Linked DNA regions of Allosaccharopolyspora coralli. The protein of the gene in region 1 interacts with the protein of each later gene in a pairwise test. Links are inferred from orthologs where the notes say so. Each region holds a gene or a part of one and is shown on either strand. Other genes may lie near its edges. The genes, in order: eno and rpe.

Region 1 (8,138 bases):
CGTCACAGTCGACGACGTCCATCTCCTCCGACGGCGGAGTTGTCGCCGGAGACTCCGGCACATGCTGCGGTGGCGTCTCTGATGGCGACTCGGACGGTGGCTCTGTCGGTTCCGGAGCCTGTTCCGGCGGAACGGACGGCACCGGCTGAGGTGTCGTCTCCTCCTCCGTCGGGGCACTCCCCGGATATCCGGGGTGTGGCACCAGCTCGGGAGCCTGCGGTTCCGGAGCCTGCGGTTCCGGCTTCTGCGGCTGATCCGGAACCGGGGACTGCTCGTCTGGTTTTTGCGGCTGCGGCGGGTTCTGGTCCTGGGCTGGGTCCTCCGGCTCCAGCCCGTCACCTGACTCCTCCGAAGCCGGGGGCAGGTGCTCGGCGGGGTCCGATTCGGACGGGACTTCACTGCCGGGCGGTTCCGCCGGAGACTCGCCCCCGGGGGGCGGCACCGGATCCGGAGACACGTCGCCTTGCGGCTGTTCGCGCGGCGGGACCGAATCACCTTTCCCCGGCGGAGGCACCTGCGGCGCCTCCTCTACCGGCGGGTCCACATCCGGCGGTTCCGGAGGCACGACGCCGGTGTCGGGGAACGGTGGTTCGGGCGGCTGGTCCGCGGGCGGTACGGGCTCGGGCAGGGCGTCGACATCCGGGGCCGGCGGCGGGGGCACGGCCTCGTCCAGTTCCGGCAGCGGGGGCAGCGCCTCGACGTCCGGAGCCGGTGGTGTGGCCTCTGGCTCGGCGAGCACGTCCGGGCTGCCCTCCGGCAGCCGTTCGCCCGCCAGAACATCGCGGTCGTCCGGAGGAGCCAGCTCGGTCGGCACCGGGTTGACGCCCCGTCGGTAGGCGTCGGCCCAGATCAACACCTCGCGGACGTAGCTGTTCGACTGGTTGTAGGTGAACACCGCCGCGGCGAGGTTCCCCGGATCGCGCAGATCCGTTCGCCCAGCGCAGAGGTAGTTGCCCGCCGCGGTGATCGAGTCGTGCACGTTGTGCGGGCTGGCGACGAGGTCGTCGTTCCCGTCGACGGCGTAGCGGCTCCACGTCGACGGGATGAACTGCATCGGTCCAACGGCCCGGTCCCACACGGGATCCCCGTCGTGGAAGGCGTTGTCGGTGTCGCGGATGGCCGCGATGTCCGGGCCGCCGTTGAGGCGCGGCCCGAGGATCGCGCTCACCGTCGTGCCGTTGACGTCGATGTTGCCCGACCGCGCGTGAGCGGACTCGATACGCCCGATCGAGGCCAGCACCGCCCAGTCCACGCCGCATCCGGGCGTCGTGTCGGCGAGTTTGCGGGCACCGTCGACGTAGGCGAAGAGCATCGGCTCCGGAATCCCCAGCGGACCGTCCGGCACCTCGATCGGCGGCCCCGCACCCGTGAGCGCCTCCGGGTCGACGGCGCCGCGGATCACGTCCGGACTGGGCCGCAGCGCCTCCGGCACCTGGCCGGTGGCACCGAGCTCATCCGGATCCTCCGTCGCCGTCGCGAACCGTTCCGGGAGCGCGGAGATCATCGTGGAGGAGGCGCTGGCGAGCGCGGCGGGCAGGAACAGCGCCGGGAGCATGATCGCTCCGGCGGCGACACGGCGCATCCCACTCCGCCGGACGGGACGAGAAGACGCGGGGCCGCTCCGACCAGATTTCGACGATCCCACTGCGCCTCCCGCTCCCCGACGTCGCGGCCTCCCCGCAGTCCACACCACTTCGCGGCAACGCGCGCGATGGCGAGGCAGCGATCACGAGACCCCGAGACGACTCCGGCTTCACATGCGGGACGACACCCGAGCGCAGTCGGGTTGCACAGATCACACGATTCCGGCCGGTTTCACCCGATGGGAGGAGCAGGTTCAGCTGGAGGCGTTCTCGGGCCAGCGTTGGTCGATCACCGAGAGCGCTTCGTCCCCGAACGGGTTCACACCCGGCCCCTTCGCGAGCGCGTGGGCGACGTGGACGTGCAGACACTTGACGCGATCCGGCATCCCGCCCGCGGTCACGTCGATTCCCAGCGGATCGATCGCGTCGCGCTCCGCGAGGTAGGACTCGTGCGCCTGCCGATACCGCGCACTGAGTTCCTCGTCCTCGGCGAGACGGTCCTGCATCTCCTTCATGAGGCCCTCGGCCTCCAACGTCGACACCGCCGACACCAGCTTCGGTGACGTCAGGTAGTACAGCGTCGGAAACGGCGTGCCGTCCTCCAGCCGAGGGTGCGTCTGCACCACGGCGGGCGCACCCGAGCCGTCCCGAGCCGCTACCGCACGCAGCCCCCGCGGCGGGCGACCGAGCTGGCGGGCGATCTCGGCGCGGTCGCCGTCGCCGACTCCGTCCGGCACGGTCACGATCCGTTCCCCGTCAACGATTTCCACAACTCCTCGTACCAGGGCGGCTGCTCGTCGCTGTGGTCCCCGGCGGGTCGTTGCGCAGGCTGCTGTTCCGGAACCTGCACGATGTACGGCGTCTCACCGGGCCGGACGTAACCCAGCCGCTTGCGGGCCTCCGCCTCGACCTGCGCCGGGTCGGAGAGCTTCTTCTTGCGTTGTTCGAGTTCCTCGACCTGCGCGCTCAACTGCTCCTGCTGCTGCTGCCGCGCCGAGAGCTCCTCGCCCTGGCTGAGGTAGGTCCGCAGCGGTACGGAGACGCTCAACGCCATGGCGCACACGACCATAGCGAGCACGGCCGCACGGCGGGTGGACGAGAGCTTGAACGCGCCGCCCGTGCTCGACCGCGCGCCCGCCCGGGCCGTCTGGCCGGTCGGGCGGGCGCGGGTCGTCGCGGTCGTGTCCTTGCTACTCACCGAGGTGCCGCGGGAGCCGGTCCGGCGGGCGTGGTCGGATCGCCGCGACGACGAGGTGTCCCCTCGACGGCGACGGTCCCGATCCGACGAGCGCCCGCTCGGCATCCTGCTCAGCCCTCCGTGGTGAACCGCGGGAAAGCGAGCTCGCCCGCGTACCGGGCCGCGTCACCGAGTGCCTCCTCGATGCGCAGCAACTGGTTGTACTTCGCCACACGCTCCGACCGTGCCGGAGCACCCGTCTTGATCTGCCCGCAGCCGGTGGCCACGGCCAGGTCGGAGATCGTCGTGTCCTCGGTCTCCCCGGAGCGGTGGCTCATCATGCTCTTGTACCCGCACGAGGTCGCGAGGTTCACCGCATCCAGTGTCTCGGACACGGTGCCGATCTGGTTTACCTTGACCAGAAGCGCGTTTCCGGCGCGTCGGCTGATGCCGTCCTCCAGCCGCTCCGGGTTGGTGACGAACAGGTCGTCGCCGACGAGCTGCACCCGATCGCCGATCTCCTTGGTCAGCTCGACCCAGCCGTCCCAGTCGTCCTCCGACAGCGGGTCCTCGATGGACACGAGCGGGTACGCGTCGAGCAGTTCCTTGTAGTACGCGGCCATCTGCTGCGCGCTGCGCTGGGACTTCTCGAAGTTGTAGACGCCGTCGGCGTGGAACTCGGTCGCGGCCACGTCCAGCGCGAGCACGATGTCGCGCCCCAGCTTGTACCCGGCCTTCTCGATCGCCTGCGCGATGAGGTCCAGTGCCTCCCGGTTGTTCGCCAGGTCGGGAGCGAAGCCGCCCTCGTCGCCGAGTCCGGTCGCCAAGCCCTTGGTCTTCAGCACCGACTTCAGTGCGTGGTAGGTCTCGGCTCCCCAGCGCAGCGCCTCGGAGAACGAGTCGGCGCCGATCGGAGCGATCATGAACTCCTGGACGTCGACGCCGGTGTCGGCGTGCGCACCGCCGTTGAGGATGTTCATCATCGGCACCGGCAGCACGTGCGCGTTGGGGCCGCCGACGTAACGGAACAACTCCAGGTTCGCCGACTCGGCCGCGGCCTTCGCCACCGCGAGAGAGACGCCGAGAATGGCGTTCGCCCCGAGCCGGGACTTGGCCGGAGTGCCGTCGAGGTCGACGAGCTTCTGGTCCACCACACGCTGCTCGATGGCCTCGATCCCGGTCAGTTCGGGGCCGATCTCGTCCAGCACCGCGCCGACGGCCCGCTCGACCCCCTTGCCGCCGTAACGGCTCGCGTCGCCGTCGCGCAGCTCCACGGCCTCGTGCTCACCGGTCGAAGCTCCCGAAGGCACAGCCGCACGGGTCAGCGTCCCGTCGTCCAACGCCACCTCGACCTCGACGGTGGGGTTGCCGCGCGAGTCCAAGATCTCGCGTGCGCCGACCTGTTCGATGATCGCCACCTGTGCTCCTTACCGCGTTCCGTATCTGGGACGTCCGCGACCGCGCTGTGGTTACCCCGGGTGACCCTGTGGTCACGGTGGGAAACCTCGGCGGTGCGGACGCCGAACCACCGTCCCCGAGCCTAACCGGGTGGGTGATCGGCCCGCCGGAGGCTCGCGCACCCGGACGGTCCTCTCGCTTACCGCACGCCATCCGGTCGGAGGTCGAGCGGTGCCCGCGTGCTGCGTAGTGTGGTGGCACCGTCGGGCGAGCGGCGTCGTCCGACCTCGCCGGCCACCGACCGGCGGGCGTGCACGCAGCGACCATCGAGTCGACCCGAGGGGTAGGCGAAGCGATGAGCAGCGAGACCACGATCGACGCGTTCCGCAAAGCGGAAGACCTGGTGGCTCAGCGCAGGCCGTTCGAGGCGCTGCGCAAGCTCGAACCGGTCCTCGACGTCGAGCCCGACAAGCCGAGTGTGCAGTTGTTGCTGGGTCGAGCGTGCTTTTTCTCGGCACAGCTGCGCCGGGCCGAACGCGCGTTCCTGCGGGTGCTCGAACTCGACCCGTCCGACCATTACGCGCGGCTGGTGCTCGGGCGGACGTTGCAGCGGCAGGGCAGGCTGCGGGAGGCGCAGACGCAGCTGCGGCTGGCGGCGACGATGAACCCCGATCCCGCATACCAGGAGGCGCTGGGCGAGGTCAGCGCCCGCATAGCCGTCGAAGACGGCTAACACCCCCCCCGGGCGCTCGCCGACGACGGATCCCCTGTGGACAACCCCACCCCCCTGTGGATAGCCCAGTGGCAAATTCGCGCGAATTTGCCAGCGGCGCCCCGGGAGGCCGACAGGGCAGCGGCGCGAGCCTTACCGAGCCCGGGAGGGCGGGACCAGCGATGGGAGCGCCTCGGCCCCTTGCTCGGGAGTCTGAGTGGAGGCCGTGCTGACTTGTGGACAACTCCGTCGCCTGTGGATGGCGAAGTGGCAAATTCGCGCGAATTTGCCACCTCAGCTGCGGCGGGAGCCGGCGTCGGCGTAGGTCTCGGCGAGCGCGAAGACTTTCTGCCCGTACTCGACGGAGCGGTTGTAGGAGAACAGACCGCCCCACCAGCCCTCACCGGTGGTCATGTCGCGGGCCCCCGAGCACAGGTAGCGGCCGGCGGCCACCGCTGCGTCGTCGAGGTTGTGCGGATCGCCGATGCCGTCCCCGTTGCCGTCGCTGCTCCACTTCTGCCAGGTGGAGGGAATGAACTGCATCGGCCCGACCGCGCGATCGTGCACCCCGTCTCCGTCCAGCGTTCCGCCGTCGGTGTCCGGGATCGCCGCCACACCCGGACCGCCGTCCAGTGGCACCCCGATGATCGGTGACGAGGGGCGGGCGTCTTCGTCGAGCACCCGCTCGCCGTAGCGGCCGTGGTTGGACTCGACCCGGCCGATTCCCGCCAGCGTCGCCCACGAGATCTTGCAGTTCGGCTGGTAGTCGCGCATCGCCAGGTCTGCGTTGGCGTAGGAGACGAGCGCGCGGGCAGGCACGTCGACGGCGTTGGCGACCTCGTCCGCCCACTCCCGGATCGGGTCGGACTCGCCCTGCTCCGGCACTTCCGGAACCTCCGGCAGCCGTTCCAGTCCCGGCGGCGCGGCCGAGCCGGGAGGGACGGCCGCGGGTTCGATCTCCGGCTCGGCGGGCGGCCCGGCGACGGGTGCCGTCAGCGGCCTGCCGAGAACGGCGACGACGGCGACAGCGCCCACCGTCGAGGCGATGACGACGGCGGCCACGGCGAGGCGTCCGAGCGCGGCGAGAGCGGCACGGCGCGCTCGGTCGCGGGGAGTGGTCGACATCACCCGGCCAGGCTACGCGATCGGTCAGTTCTCCGGCTGCAGGCTGCGACTCGACTTCCCGTAGTGGTCGGCGAAGTCGAGTACCTCTTGAACATAGCTACGACTGGCGTTGTAAGTGAGCACCCCGTCCCAGAAGCTGTCCGGGTCCTCGAGGTCACCGGCCGAGTCGCACAGGTAGTGCGCCGCAGCCAACGCCGCGTCGTCGAGGTCGTCGGGGTCGGCGAAGCCGTCACCGTCGGCGTCGACCGCCCACTCGTTCCAAGTCTCCGGGATGAACTGCAACGGCCCCACGGCACGGTCGAAGACTTCGTCCCCGTCCAGCCGCCCCGAGTCTGTGTCGTCGATCCGACGGACGCCGTCCGCGCCGTCCAGCGGAATTCCGCGGATCGGGATCGAGGGCCGCGCCGTCTCGTCGAGCTCGGCGCCGCCGAACCGCCCGTGGCCGGACTCGACCGCACCGACGCCGGCGAGCACCGGCCAGTTCAGGTTGCACTCGGGTCGGCTGACCTCCGTCGCCCGCGCCGCGTACCCGTAGGCCTCCAACGCGGCGCGGGGAATGTTGAGCTCGGTGGACATCGCCTCGGCCCACCCGGTGAGCTGGGTCTGCGGTCGCTCGGCGACGGTGAGATCGCGGGTGTTGGCCTCCAGCAGCCGCACCGCCGGCGGCGCGACGCCCTCGTCGGGAGGCGCGGTGGCGGCCGGAAGGTGAGTGGGGCCGGTCCGGGAACGGTTCGGGCTGGGTCGCTCGGCGAGCCACACCACCAGGACCAGTGCCGCGAGCGCTGCCGATGCGAGCGCCACGGCACTGCCCAACGAGGGTCCGCGCGCCACCGGCTGCCTCCTCCTGCACAGATTTCACGGCTCCCTCTTCGGAGCCGTCGGGACCATCCGCCCTTCCACGAACGAGTGCGGACACCGATGGGTTCCCGTAGGGCGGAGTTCCCCTCGCGGCGTGACCAGTCTCGATCACGGTCGCCGCCCGCCGGTCACCGGGTCCGGGCAGAGCCGCACCCGCGGCCGCCGTGCGACGGGTCGTGCTCGTCGGACCAGAAGGTGCGCCACTGGTCGGCAGAGTCGATGCCGTCCGCGCCGTGGGCTCGCGCCCGGGCCTCGGCGGCCCGCACCCTGGCGGCGAATTCGAGCGCGACGCCACGGAGCTCGTCCTCCGGGTCGGCGCCGTCGAGCCGCTCTCGTGCTGCGAGGGCGAACAGTCCCCGCGCACCGTGGCCGTCCGGCAGCAACTCGGGCGGGAAGCCGACGCGCTCCACGCGTTGCGCGAGCTTCGCCGCCAACGCCACCGCAGGCTGCCCCAGCGCGACACCGTCCACAACGGACTCCCGGCGCTTCTCCCGCTGTTTGAGCTCCTCCCATCGCACCTGCTGCGACTCGGCGTCGTGCAGGTGCTCACCGTCGCCGAACACGTGCGGGTGCCGAGAGACCAGCTTGCTCACCAACGCGGCCGCGACCTCGTCGATCCCGAACGGGTCGGCGGCGTGCTCGGCGGCGACCCTGGCGTGGAAGAGCACCTGCAACAGCACGTCGCCGAGTTCCTCGCGCAGTGCCCCACGGTCGTCGTGTTCGATCGCGTCGAGGAGCTCGTAGGTCTCCTCAACGAGATACCGACGCAGCGACTCGTGGTCCTGCTCCGCGTCCCACGGGCAGCCTCCCGGCGAACGCAACCGATCCATCACCGTCACGGCGTCCAGCAATTCCGCCCCGACGGGCGGTGCCGCCGAGACGATTCGTGCACCGGCCGCACGCAGTGCGTCCGCCGCGTCCGACCCGGTCACCGGGGCGACCAGCACGACCGGTTCGCGCGACGCGGCGGCCAGCAGTGCGGCACGCTCCGGCGCGGTCACCGCACCGAGTTCCCGGGCGGTCTCGTCCGCCAAACCCGGATCCGCGTACACCTCCGCCGCCGCGCGCACGACCGGCACCGCGGCGGCGGGGACGGCGGTGGCGAGACGATCGTCGACCAGGACAATCGTGGAACCCGCACAGGAGCTGCTGGTGCTCATGACTCCAGTGTCGCAACGTCGCCCGGCCGCAGCGGAGTCGTGGGTCAGGAACGGCCGAGGTTCTCGGAGTCCGAGTAACGGAATCCGGTGGTCTCTCCCTCGTTCGGTGCGGTCGCGAGCGCGAT
Region 2 (8,187 bases), 1.2 Mb from region 1 along the record:
TGCGCTGCGCAGGCGCCCCGAAGCGCGCTGGCGGCGCCAGCCGTCCGATCTCGCCGAGCTCGGCCGTCTGCAACGCACCCTCCTGCTCTCGGCGGTGGAACTCACCCGCCCGGGCGGTGTCGTCGGGTATGTCGTGTGCTCGCCGCACGTGTCCGAGACCGAGGGCGTGGTCGCCGACGTCGTGCGCCGCACCGGGGTCCGGCAACTGGACGCGCGAGAGGCGTTCCCGGACGTTCCCGACCTCGGCGCCGGTCCCTCGGTGCAGCTGTGGCCGCACCGGCACGGCACCGACGCCATGTTCTGCGCGCTGTTCCGGGTGTAGTCGATGACCGCCCAGGAACGGAGCAGCATGCGCGACTGGCTCGCCGTCGCGTTGGAGCAGGCGCGGATCGGGCTCGCCGAAGGGGGAGTGCCGATCGGTGCCGCCCTCGTCGATGCAGACGGGACGATCCTCGGCAGGGGCCGAAACCGCCGGGTACAGGACGACGACCCGACCGGGCACGGCGAGACGGCGGCGTTCCGCGACGCCGGGCGGAAGCGCTCGTACGCGGGAACGACGATGGTGACGACGCTGTCACCGTGCTGGTACTGCAGCGGCCTCGTGCGGCAGTTCGGCATCGGGAGGCTCGTCGTCGGCGAAGCCAGGAACTTCTCCGGTGGGCACGAGTGGCTCGCCGAGCACGGGGTCGAGGTCACCGTGCTCGACGACCCCGAGTGCGTCGCCGTGATGCAGGAGTTCATCGCCACCCACCCGCATCTCTGGAACGAGGACATCGGCCGCGCCTGACCCCTTACCCCCCCCAGGGGTACGGCAAATTCGCGCGAATTTGCCACCTCGCTGTCCACAGGAGGGTGGAGTTGTCCCTACCTGACTGGGGTAGGGGCTCAGGGGTCGTTCGTGGGTGGGATCTCGATGATGGGCATCGGGTCACGAGGAACAATGGGGGCGTTCTGGAGGTTGAGGTCGGCGTGTCGGTGGGTCCGGCGCGAGTCCGTTGTGGAGTTCCCGGCCTGGTGGCCGGGTGTCGGGAGGAGGTCGCATGTCGTCCAGGTCGGAGCAGGACGCGCCCCGCACGGAGCAGGTGCCGGGCACGCCGGTTCAGGTCCGGCGCACCGGAGAGCACACGTTCGTCGCGACCAACGGTCGCGGCGGTGAGGTCACGATCGGGCGCGACGGGGTGGTCGACGGATTCACGCCTGGCGAACTGTTGCTCGCTGCGATCGCCGGATGCTCGGCCGTGACGGTCGAGAGCCTCGTGACGCGGCGACTCGGGGACGACGCCGAGATCACGTTCCACGCCGACCGCACCAAGGAGCCCGACGACCCGAACACCTTCTCCGCGGTGCAGGTCGCGGGCGAGATGGATCTGTCGTCGTTGGACGAGCAGGAGCGGTCCAAGCTCGCCGAGGCGGCGCACCGCGCCATCGAACGCGCCTGCACGGTGAGCCGCAGCGTGGAGCGGGGCACACCGATCAGCCTCGACCTGCCCGAGTAACGCTCGGCCTCGCCGTGCCGCTGCCATTAGGGTGACCGGTTCGTGCGTGTTGTCCGACTCCGCGCATCGGTTCGAGCACGCGTGAGCCCGGCCCGCTACCCAAGATCGAGCCTCCCTGCGCATAATGCCCTGCGCCGGTGTGCGCCGGCGCAGGACAACGGGAGGTCGACGGGTGGACCGGGCGGAGGCGACGACGAGTCAGCAGGAGGGCGGTCTGCGCCGCGACCTGAGCGGCAGGCAGGTCGGGATGATCGCCATCGGCGGCGCGATCGGCACCGGCCTGTTCCTCGGCTCCGGCCTGGCGATCAACATGGCGGGCCCGGCGGTGATCATCGCCTACGTCCTGGCCGCGTTCGCCGCACTCGGCCTCGCCTACGCGATGTGCGAAATGATCGTGGTGCATCCCGAGGCCGGTGGGTTCGGTGCCGTCGCGCACCGCTACCTCGGCAGCTTCGCCGGGTTCGTGCAGCGGTGGATCTACTGGTTCGCCCAGGTCGTCAACATCGGTAGCGAGGTCGTGGCAGCGGGGCTGTACATGCAGTTCTGGTACCCGCAGCTGCCGTTGTGGATCCCGGTGGTCGGGTTCTCGGTGATCATGCTCGCGGTCAACGCCGCGGCCGTGAAGTTCTTCGGTGAGTTCGAGTACTGGTTCGCGATGATCAAGGTCGTCACGATCATCGTGTTCATCGCGCTGGGCTTCACCTACATCTTCTTCGGCCTCCCCGGCCAGGAGGCGACCGGTTTCGGTGCGTTGACCGAATACGACGGCTTCCTGCCGAACGGGGTCGGCGCAGTGTGGCTGGCCATGACCGTCGTGACGTTTTCCTACCTGGGCACGGAGGCGATCGCGCTGACCGCGTCCGAGTCACGCGATCCACGCCGGGACGTGCCGCGCGCCGCGCGGGGCTTGGTGCTGCGGCTGGGCCTGTTCTACGTCCTGGGGATGCTCGCGGTCGTCTCGATCGTTCCGTGGAACCAGGTCTCGACCGAAGAGGACGTGATGCAGAGCCCCTTCGTGCGGCTCTTCGACACCGTCGGCATTCCCGCGGCGGCGGGCGTGATGAACTTCGTGATCCTCTCGGCGGCGCTCTCGGCGATGAACACGAACCTCTACATCACGTCCCGGATGACGTACTCGCTGGCCAAGGACGGATTCGCGCCGCGATGGTTCACCGTGCTCAGCGCGAACGGCACCCCGAGGCGGGCGTTGCTGATCTCGGCGCTCGGACTCGGGCTCGCGGCGGCGGTCGCCGTCGGGTCGCCGGACACGGCGTTCCCGATGCTGCTCGGCATCGCGCTGTTCGGCGCGCTGGTGACCTGGCTGATCATTCTCGCGAGCCATCTGGCGTTCCGTAGGACCCGCACCGCGCAAGGCTTGCCGGACTCGCCCGTCCGGCTTCCCGGCGCTCCCGTCACCACGGTGCTCGCGATGCTGTTCGTGGCGGCAGTGCTGCTGACGACGCCGTTCACCGAGCAGTTCAGCGTCGCGTGGCAGGCCGGCGTGCCGTTCCTGCTGCTCGTGTGCCTGGCGTACGTGCTGGTGATGCGCAGCCGGAGCCGTCGAAGCTGACCGTGTCGCCGCGGGCGGCGTCTGTGCCGCCCGCAGTGCGAGTGACGGGGCGCACGGATTTACACTCCGGACTGTGTCGAACCACCCGCTCATCGCGCCCTCGCTGCTCTCCGCCGACTTCGCCCGGCTCTCCGACGAGATGTCGGCCGTCAGCGACTCCGACTGGCTGCACGTCGACGTCATGGACGCGCATTTCGTGCCGAACCTGACGCTGGGGCTGCCGGTGGTGCAGTCGCTGCTCAAGGCCACCGACATCCCGATCGACTGCCATCTGATGATCGAGAACCCGGATCACTGGGCGATCGGGTACGCCGAGGCGGGCGCCTACAACGTCACCAGCCACGTGGAGGCCGCCGAGGACCCGGTGGCGCTGGCGAAGAACCTCCGCGCGGCCGGAGCGAAGGCGGGCCTGTCGGTGAAGCCGGGCACGCCGTTGCAGCCGTACCTGGACGTGCTCAAGCATTACGACACGTTGCTCGTGATGTCCGTCGAGCCCGGCTTCGGTGGGCAGAGCTTCATCACGGACGTGCTCAGCAAGGTTCGCGAGGCACGCAAGCTCGTCGAGACCGGACACCTCAACCTGGTCGTGGAGATCGACGGCGGGATCAACGCCGACACCATCGAGCAGGCAGCCGAGGCGGGCGTGGACTGCTTCGTCGCCGGCTCCGCTGTGTACGGGGCAGAGGACCCGAACAAGGCGGTCGAGGCGCTGCGCGCGCAGGCCGGGCGCGCCTCGGCCCACCTCGGCGTCTGATCGCGACGGGCCGGTGGTGAGCGCGAGCGGGGACGCGGCGACGCGGTCGCCGTGGGAGTCCGCGATGCGCGCCGCCCTGGCCGCCGCCGACGGTGTTCGCGGTCTCACGAGTCCGAACCCGCCGGTGGGCTGCGTGATCCTCGACGTGGAGGGGCGCACCGTCGCCGTGGGCGCCACGGAGCCGCCGGGAGGCCCGCACGCGGAGGTAGTGGCGCTGGCCGAAGCCGGTCCGGCGGCTCGTGGTGGCACCGCCGTCGTGACGCTCGAACCGTGCGGGCACGCCGGGCGGACCGGGCCGTGCGCGCAGGCGCTCCTGGACGCGGGAATCGCCCGGGTGGTGCACGCCGTGACCGACCCGAACCCGCGCGCCGCCGGTGGCTCGGAAACGCTGCGTGCCGGTGGGGTCGAGGTGCACGCCGGCTTGCTGGCCGACGAAGTCGCTTCGGGTTCGTTGCGCGCCTGGATGCACTTCGTCCGCACCGGACGGCCGCACGTCACCTGGAAGTACGCGGCCACTGTGGACGGCCGCTCCGCAGCGGTGGACGGGACCAGCAAGTGGATCAGCTCGGAGACCTCCCGGGCCGAGGTGCACCGCGTGCGCGCCGCGATGGACGCGATGATCGTCGGCACCGGCACGGTGCTCTCCGACGACCCGCAACTGACCGCGCGGACCCCCGACGGCGCACTCGCCGACCGGCAACCGCTGCGCGTGGTCGTGGGGGACACGTCGGTGCCTGCCCACGCACGAGTGCTCGACGACTCGGCGGACACGCTGCTGCTGGCACACGCCCCGCCGGAGGGGGTGCTCACCGACCTCGCTGCTCGCGGTGTCGTGGACGTCTTGCTGGAGGGTGGTCCGAGCCTGGCGGGCGCTTTCGTCGCGGCCGGGTGCGTCGATCGCGTCCTCGGCTACATCGCGCCCGCACTGCTGGGCACGGGCACGGCGGCGTTGGGTGACGCCGGGGTGGGAAGTATCTCGCAAGCGTGGTGGTTACGGATCGAGGAGACCACCATGAGCGGACCCGACGTGCGGATCAGCGCCGTCCCGGTCCGGGCCGACGACCCCTCCGCCGTGCGCTAGCGCACGGCGGGTCACGAGAACCTGGAGGCAGCACGTGTTCACCGGCATCGTCGAGGAACTCGGCACCGTCGCCGCGGTGGAGCCGCGTGACGACGGTGCCCGGCTGGTCGTCGACGGCACGCTGGTCACCTCGGACGCCCAGCACGGCGACTCGATCTCCGTGAACGGCGTCTGCCTGACCGTCGTCGATGTCGGCGACGGTCGCTTCGGGGTCGACGTGGTGGGCGAGACGCTGCGCCGGTCGACGCTCGGCGGGCTCACTGCCGGGGACCGGGTGAACCTGGAGCGCGCGATGAGCCTCGGGGACCGGCTCGGCGGTCACATCGTGCAAGGACACGTCGACGGCACGGCCGTCGTCCGGGGCGAGCGGGACGGCTTGACCGGCTTCGAGTTGCCCCCGCACCTGGCGCACTACCTGGTCGAGAAGGGCTCCGTCACCGTGGACGGGGTGTCGCTGACCGTCGCCGAACTCGCCGCCGACCGGTTCGGTGTCGCACTCGTGCCCACCACGCTGGAGCTCACGACGCTGGGGCGCCGGAGGCCGGGTGATCGGGTCAACATCGAGGTAGACGTGCTGGCCAAACATCTGGAACGGCTCGCCTCGGCCCAGCTGGGGCACCTGGGGGACTCCGGGCGGGGCCGAACGGGGGAGAATGGGACCACGGCGGGTTCGTCGCCGGACGAGCCTGCCCGCCGGGGCCACGCCGCGGACGGGTAGCCGACAGGTGGGCAGACACGGAGTGGACAGGCAGAGGTGGATCCGGAGGACACGGTCACGGTGAGCACGAACAAGTTCGACGACATCGAGCGCGCGCTGGCGGACATCGCCGCGGGGCGCCCGGTGGTCGTCGTCGACGACGAGGACCGCGAGAACGAGGGCGACCTCATTTTCGCGGCGGAGAAGGCGACCCCGGAGCTGGTGGCGTTCATGGTCCGCTACACCTCGGGGTACCTGTGCGTCGCGCTGAACGGGGAGGACTGTGACCGCCTCGACCTGCCGCCGATGTATCACTCCAATCAGGACCGCCGCGGCACCGCGTACACCGTGACCGTCGACGCCGCCAGCGGCATCGGGACCGGCATCTCCGCCTCCGACCGGGCCCGCACGTTCCAGGTCCTGGCCGATGCACGCTCCACCGCCTCCGACCTGAACCGGCCTGGCCACGTGGTGCCGCTACGGGCGCGGGAAGGCGGCGTGTTGCGCCGCCCGGGGCACACGGAGGCCTCGGTCGACCTGGCCAGACTGGCCGGGTTACGCGCGGCGGGCGCGCTCTGCGAGATCGTCAGCCAGAAGAGCGAGGGCGACATGGCCCAGCGCGACGAGCTGGAGGTCTTCGCCGACGAGCACGAGCTCGCGTTGATCACCATCGCGGACCTGATCTCGTACCGGCGGCGGTTCGAGAAGCAGGTGGAGCGGGTCGCCGAGGCCCGGATCCCCACCGCGCACGGCACGTTCACCACGGTCGGCTACGACAGCCTGCTCGACGGCATCGAACACATCGCCCTCGTCTACGGCGAGATCGGCGACGGCGAGGACATTCTCGTGCGGGTGCATTCGGAATGTCTCACCGGCGACGTGCTCGGCTCGCTGCGGTGCGACTGCGGACCGCAGCTGGAGGCCGCGATGCAGAAGGTCGCGGAGGCCGGGCGGGGCATCGTGCTCTACATGCGCGGTCACGAGGGCCGCGGCATCGGGCTCATGCACAAGCTGCAGGCCTACCAGTTGCAGGACGACGGCGCGGACACCGTCGACGCGAACGTCGCACTCGGGATGCCGGTGGACGGCCGGGACTACGGCCAGGGCGCGCAGATCCTCGTGGACCTGGGTGTGAAGTCGATGCGCCTGCTCACCAACAACCCCGCCAAGCGGGTCGGCCTCGAGGGCTACGGACTGCAGGTCGCCGGCCGGGAACCGTTGCCGATCCGGCCCAACCCGGAGAATCTGCACTACCTGCAGACCAAGCGGGACCGGATGGGACACGAGCTCTCCTACCTCGACGACGGCGAGGACTCCTCGATCACGGGCGACCCGGGGGTGACGGCGTGAGCGGCGAGGGCCGTCCGCGGGTGTCGGTTCCGGACGCGAGCGGGCTGCGGCTGGGCGTCGCCGCGATCCGCTGGCACGCCACGTTGACCGACCAGATGCTCCAGCGGGCGCTCACGGCCGCGAGCGACGCCGGGATCGGGGAGCCGACGGTCGTGCGGGTGCCGGGCTCGGTGGAGCTGCCGGTGGTCTGTCAACAACTGGCTCACCAGCACGACGCGGTCGTCGCACTCGGTGTCGTCATCAGGGGCGGCACCCCGCACTTCGAGTACGTGTGCGATGCGGTTACGGCCGGGCTGACGCGGGTGGCGCTGGACGAGTCGACCCCGGTGGGCAACGGGGTTCTGACCTGCGACACCGAGCAGCAGGCGCTGGATCGCGGCGGTTTCGCGGACTCTATCGAGGACAAGGGGTACGAAGCCGCCGCCGCGGCATTGGAGACGGCGCTGGTCCTGCGCGGCCTGCGCGGTACCGAGAACGGACGGGGATTCCTGTGAGTTCGGAGAGCACGTCGGTCGAGGCACGGCCGCAGAAGATCCGCCGCATCGCCATCCCGGCCGCGATCGTGCTGGTGATCGTGTTCACGTTCGTCGCGGTGCAGCTGAAGAACACGCCGACGGGCGCGTACTTCCGGGTCTCGGACCAGGTCGCGATGGTGGGGCTCGGGATCCTGCTCGCGCTCGGCGTGCTGCGGTTCACGTTCCCGCGGTTGTACGCCGACGCCGACAAGGTGGAGGTCCGCAACATCATCGGGACGACCCGGTACGAGTGGGACACGATCCAGGGTTTCAGCTTCCCGGACGGTGCGCCGTGGGCGCGGCTCGAACTGCCCGACGACGAGTACGCGCCGGTGATGGCGATCCAGGCCAACGACGGCGACTACGCCATCAAGGCGATGCGCGACCTGCGCGCTCTGCAGCGTTCCGTCGAAGCGGACTGATCCAACCGCAGAAGCCCACTCGACGTGTCTTGTCCGGGTCACCTTTCGTAACGGTGTTATGCAACATCGTTGCGGAGTGATGTCATGCCAAGGGAGTTGGCCCCGGCGACGAGGACGGTGGCAGGGGTCGTGCTGCTCACCGTCGTCACGATCACGGTCAGTGGAACGTCCCCACTGAAGATCGCGTCAGGCACCGTGCCCCTGACCGAATTCCAGAAGTCTGTCGCGCGCGTAGGTGGTGGGAGACCTCCGCGTCCTCTCGCCGCACGCGACCATCCTTCACTTCTTGGATGGTGCGAACG

The links.
Region 2: the proteins of eno (region 1) and rpe interact in binary tests that used the Escherichia coli proteins (3 or more experiments, as listed by UniProt). The link is inferred for Allosaccharopolyspora coralli from one-to-one orthologs.

Annotation. Positions count from the first base shown.
Region 1 is NZ_CP045929.1:742,322-750,459, reverse strand. Bases 2,036-4,933 are described here. They hold eno (phosphopyruvate hydratase), read right to left. Parts: upstream 4,179-4,933; coding sequence 2,892-4,178; downstream 2,036-2,891. Other genes in these bases: GIY23_RS03550 (tetratricopeptide repeat protein), read left to right, coding at 4,514-4,891; GIY23_RS22920 (hypothetical protein), read left to right, coding at 2,636-2,908; GIY23_RS22925 (FtsB family cell division protein), read right to left, coding at 2,323-2,637; GIY23_RS03565 (DUF501 domain-containing protein), read right to left, coding at 2,036-2,326. Also shown: GIY23_RS22765 (lytic transglycosylase domain-containing protein), read right to left, coding at 1-1,582; more of GIY23_RS03565, read right to left, coding at 1,838-2,035; GIY23_RS03545 (lytic transglycosylase domain-containing protein), read right to left, coding at 5,165-5,995; GIY23_RS03540 (lytic murein transglycosylase), read right to left, coding at 6,020-6,826; GIY23_RS03535 (MazG family protein), read right to left, coding at 6,982-8,013; GIY23_RS03530 (SurA N-terminal domain-containing protein), read right to left, coding at 8,058-8,138. UniProt on the Escherichia coli protein: Catalyzes the reversible conversion of 2-phosphoglycerate (2-PG) into phosphoenolpyruvate (PEP). It is essential for the degradation of carbohydrates via glycolysis.
Region 2 is NZ_CP045929.1:1,961,714-1,969,900, forward strand. What follows is about bases 2,033-4,979. They hold rpe (ribulose-phosphate 3-epimerase), read left to right. Parts: upstream 2,033-3,139; coding sequence 3,140-3,820; downstream 3,821-4,979. Other genes in these bases: GIY23_RS09350 (amino acid permease), read left to right, coding at 2,033-3,066; ribD (bifunctional diaminohydroxyphosphoribosylaminopyrimidine deaminase/5-amino-6-(5-phosphoribosylamino)uracil reductase RibD), read left to right, coding at 3,885-4,901; GIY23_RS09365 (riboflavin synthase), read left to right, coding at 4,936-4,979. Outside these bases: GIY23_RS09335 (RsmB/NOP family class I SAM-dependent RNA methyltransferase), read left to right, coding at 1-322; GIY23_RS09340 (nucleoside deaminase), read left to right, coding at 326-787; GIY23_RS09345 (OsmC family protein), read left to right, coding at 1,041-1,496; more of GIY23_RS09350, read left to right, coding at 1,669-2,032; more of GIY23_RS09365, read left to right, coding at 4,980-5,619; GIY23_RS09370 (bifunctional 3,4-dihydroxy-2-butanone-4-phosphate synthase/GTP cyclohydrolase II), read left to right, coding at 5,680-6,948; ribH (6,7-dimethyl-8-ribityllumazine synthase), read left to right, coding at 6,945-7,442; GIY23_RS09380 (PH domain-containing protein), read left to right, coding at 7,439-7,885. UniProt on the Escherichia coli protein: Catalyzes the reversible epimerization of D-ribulose 5-phosphate to D-xylulose 5-phosphate.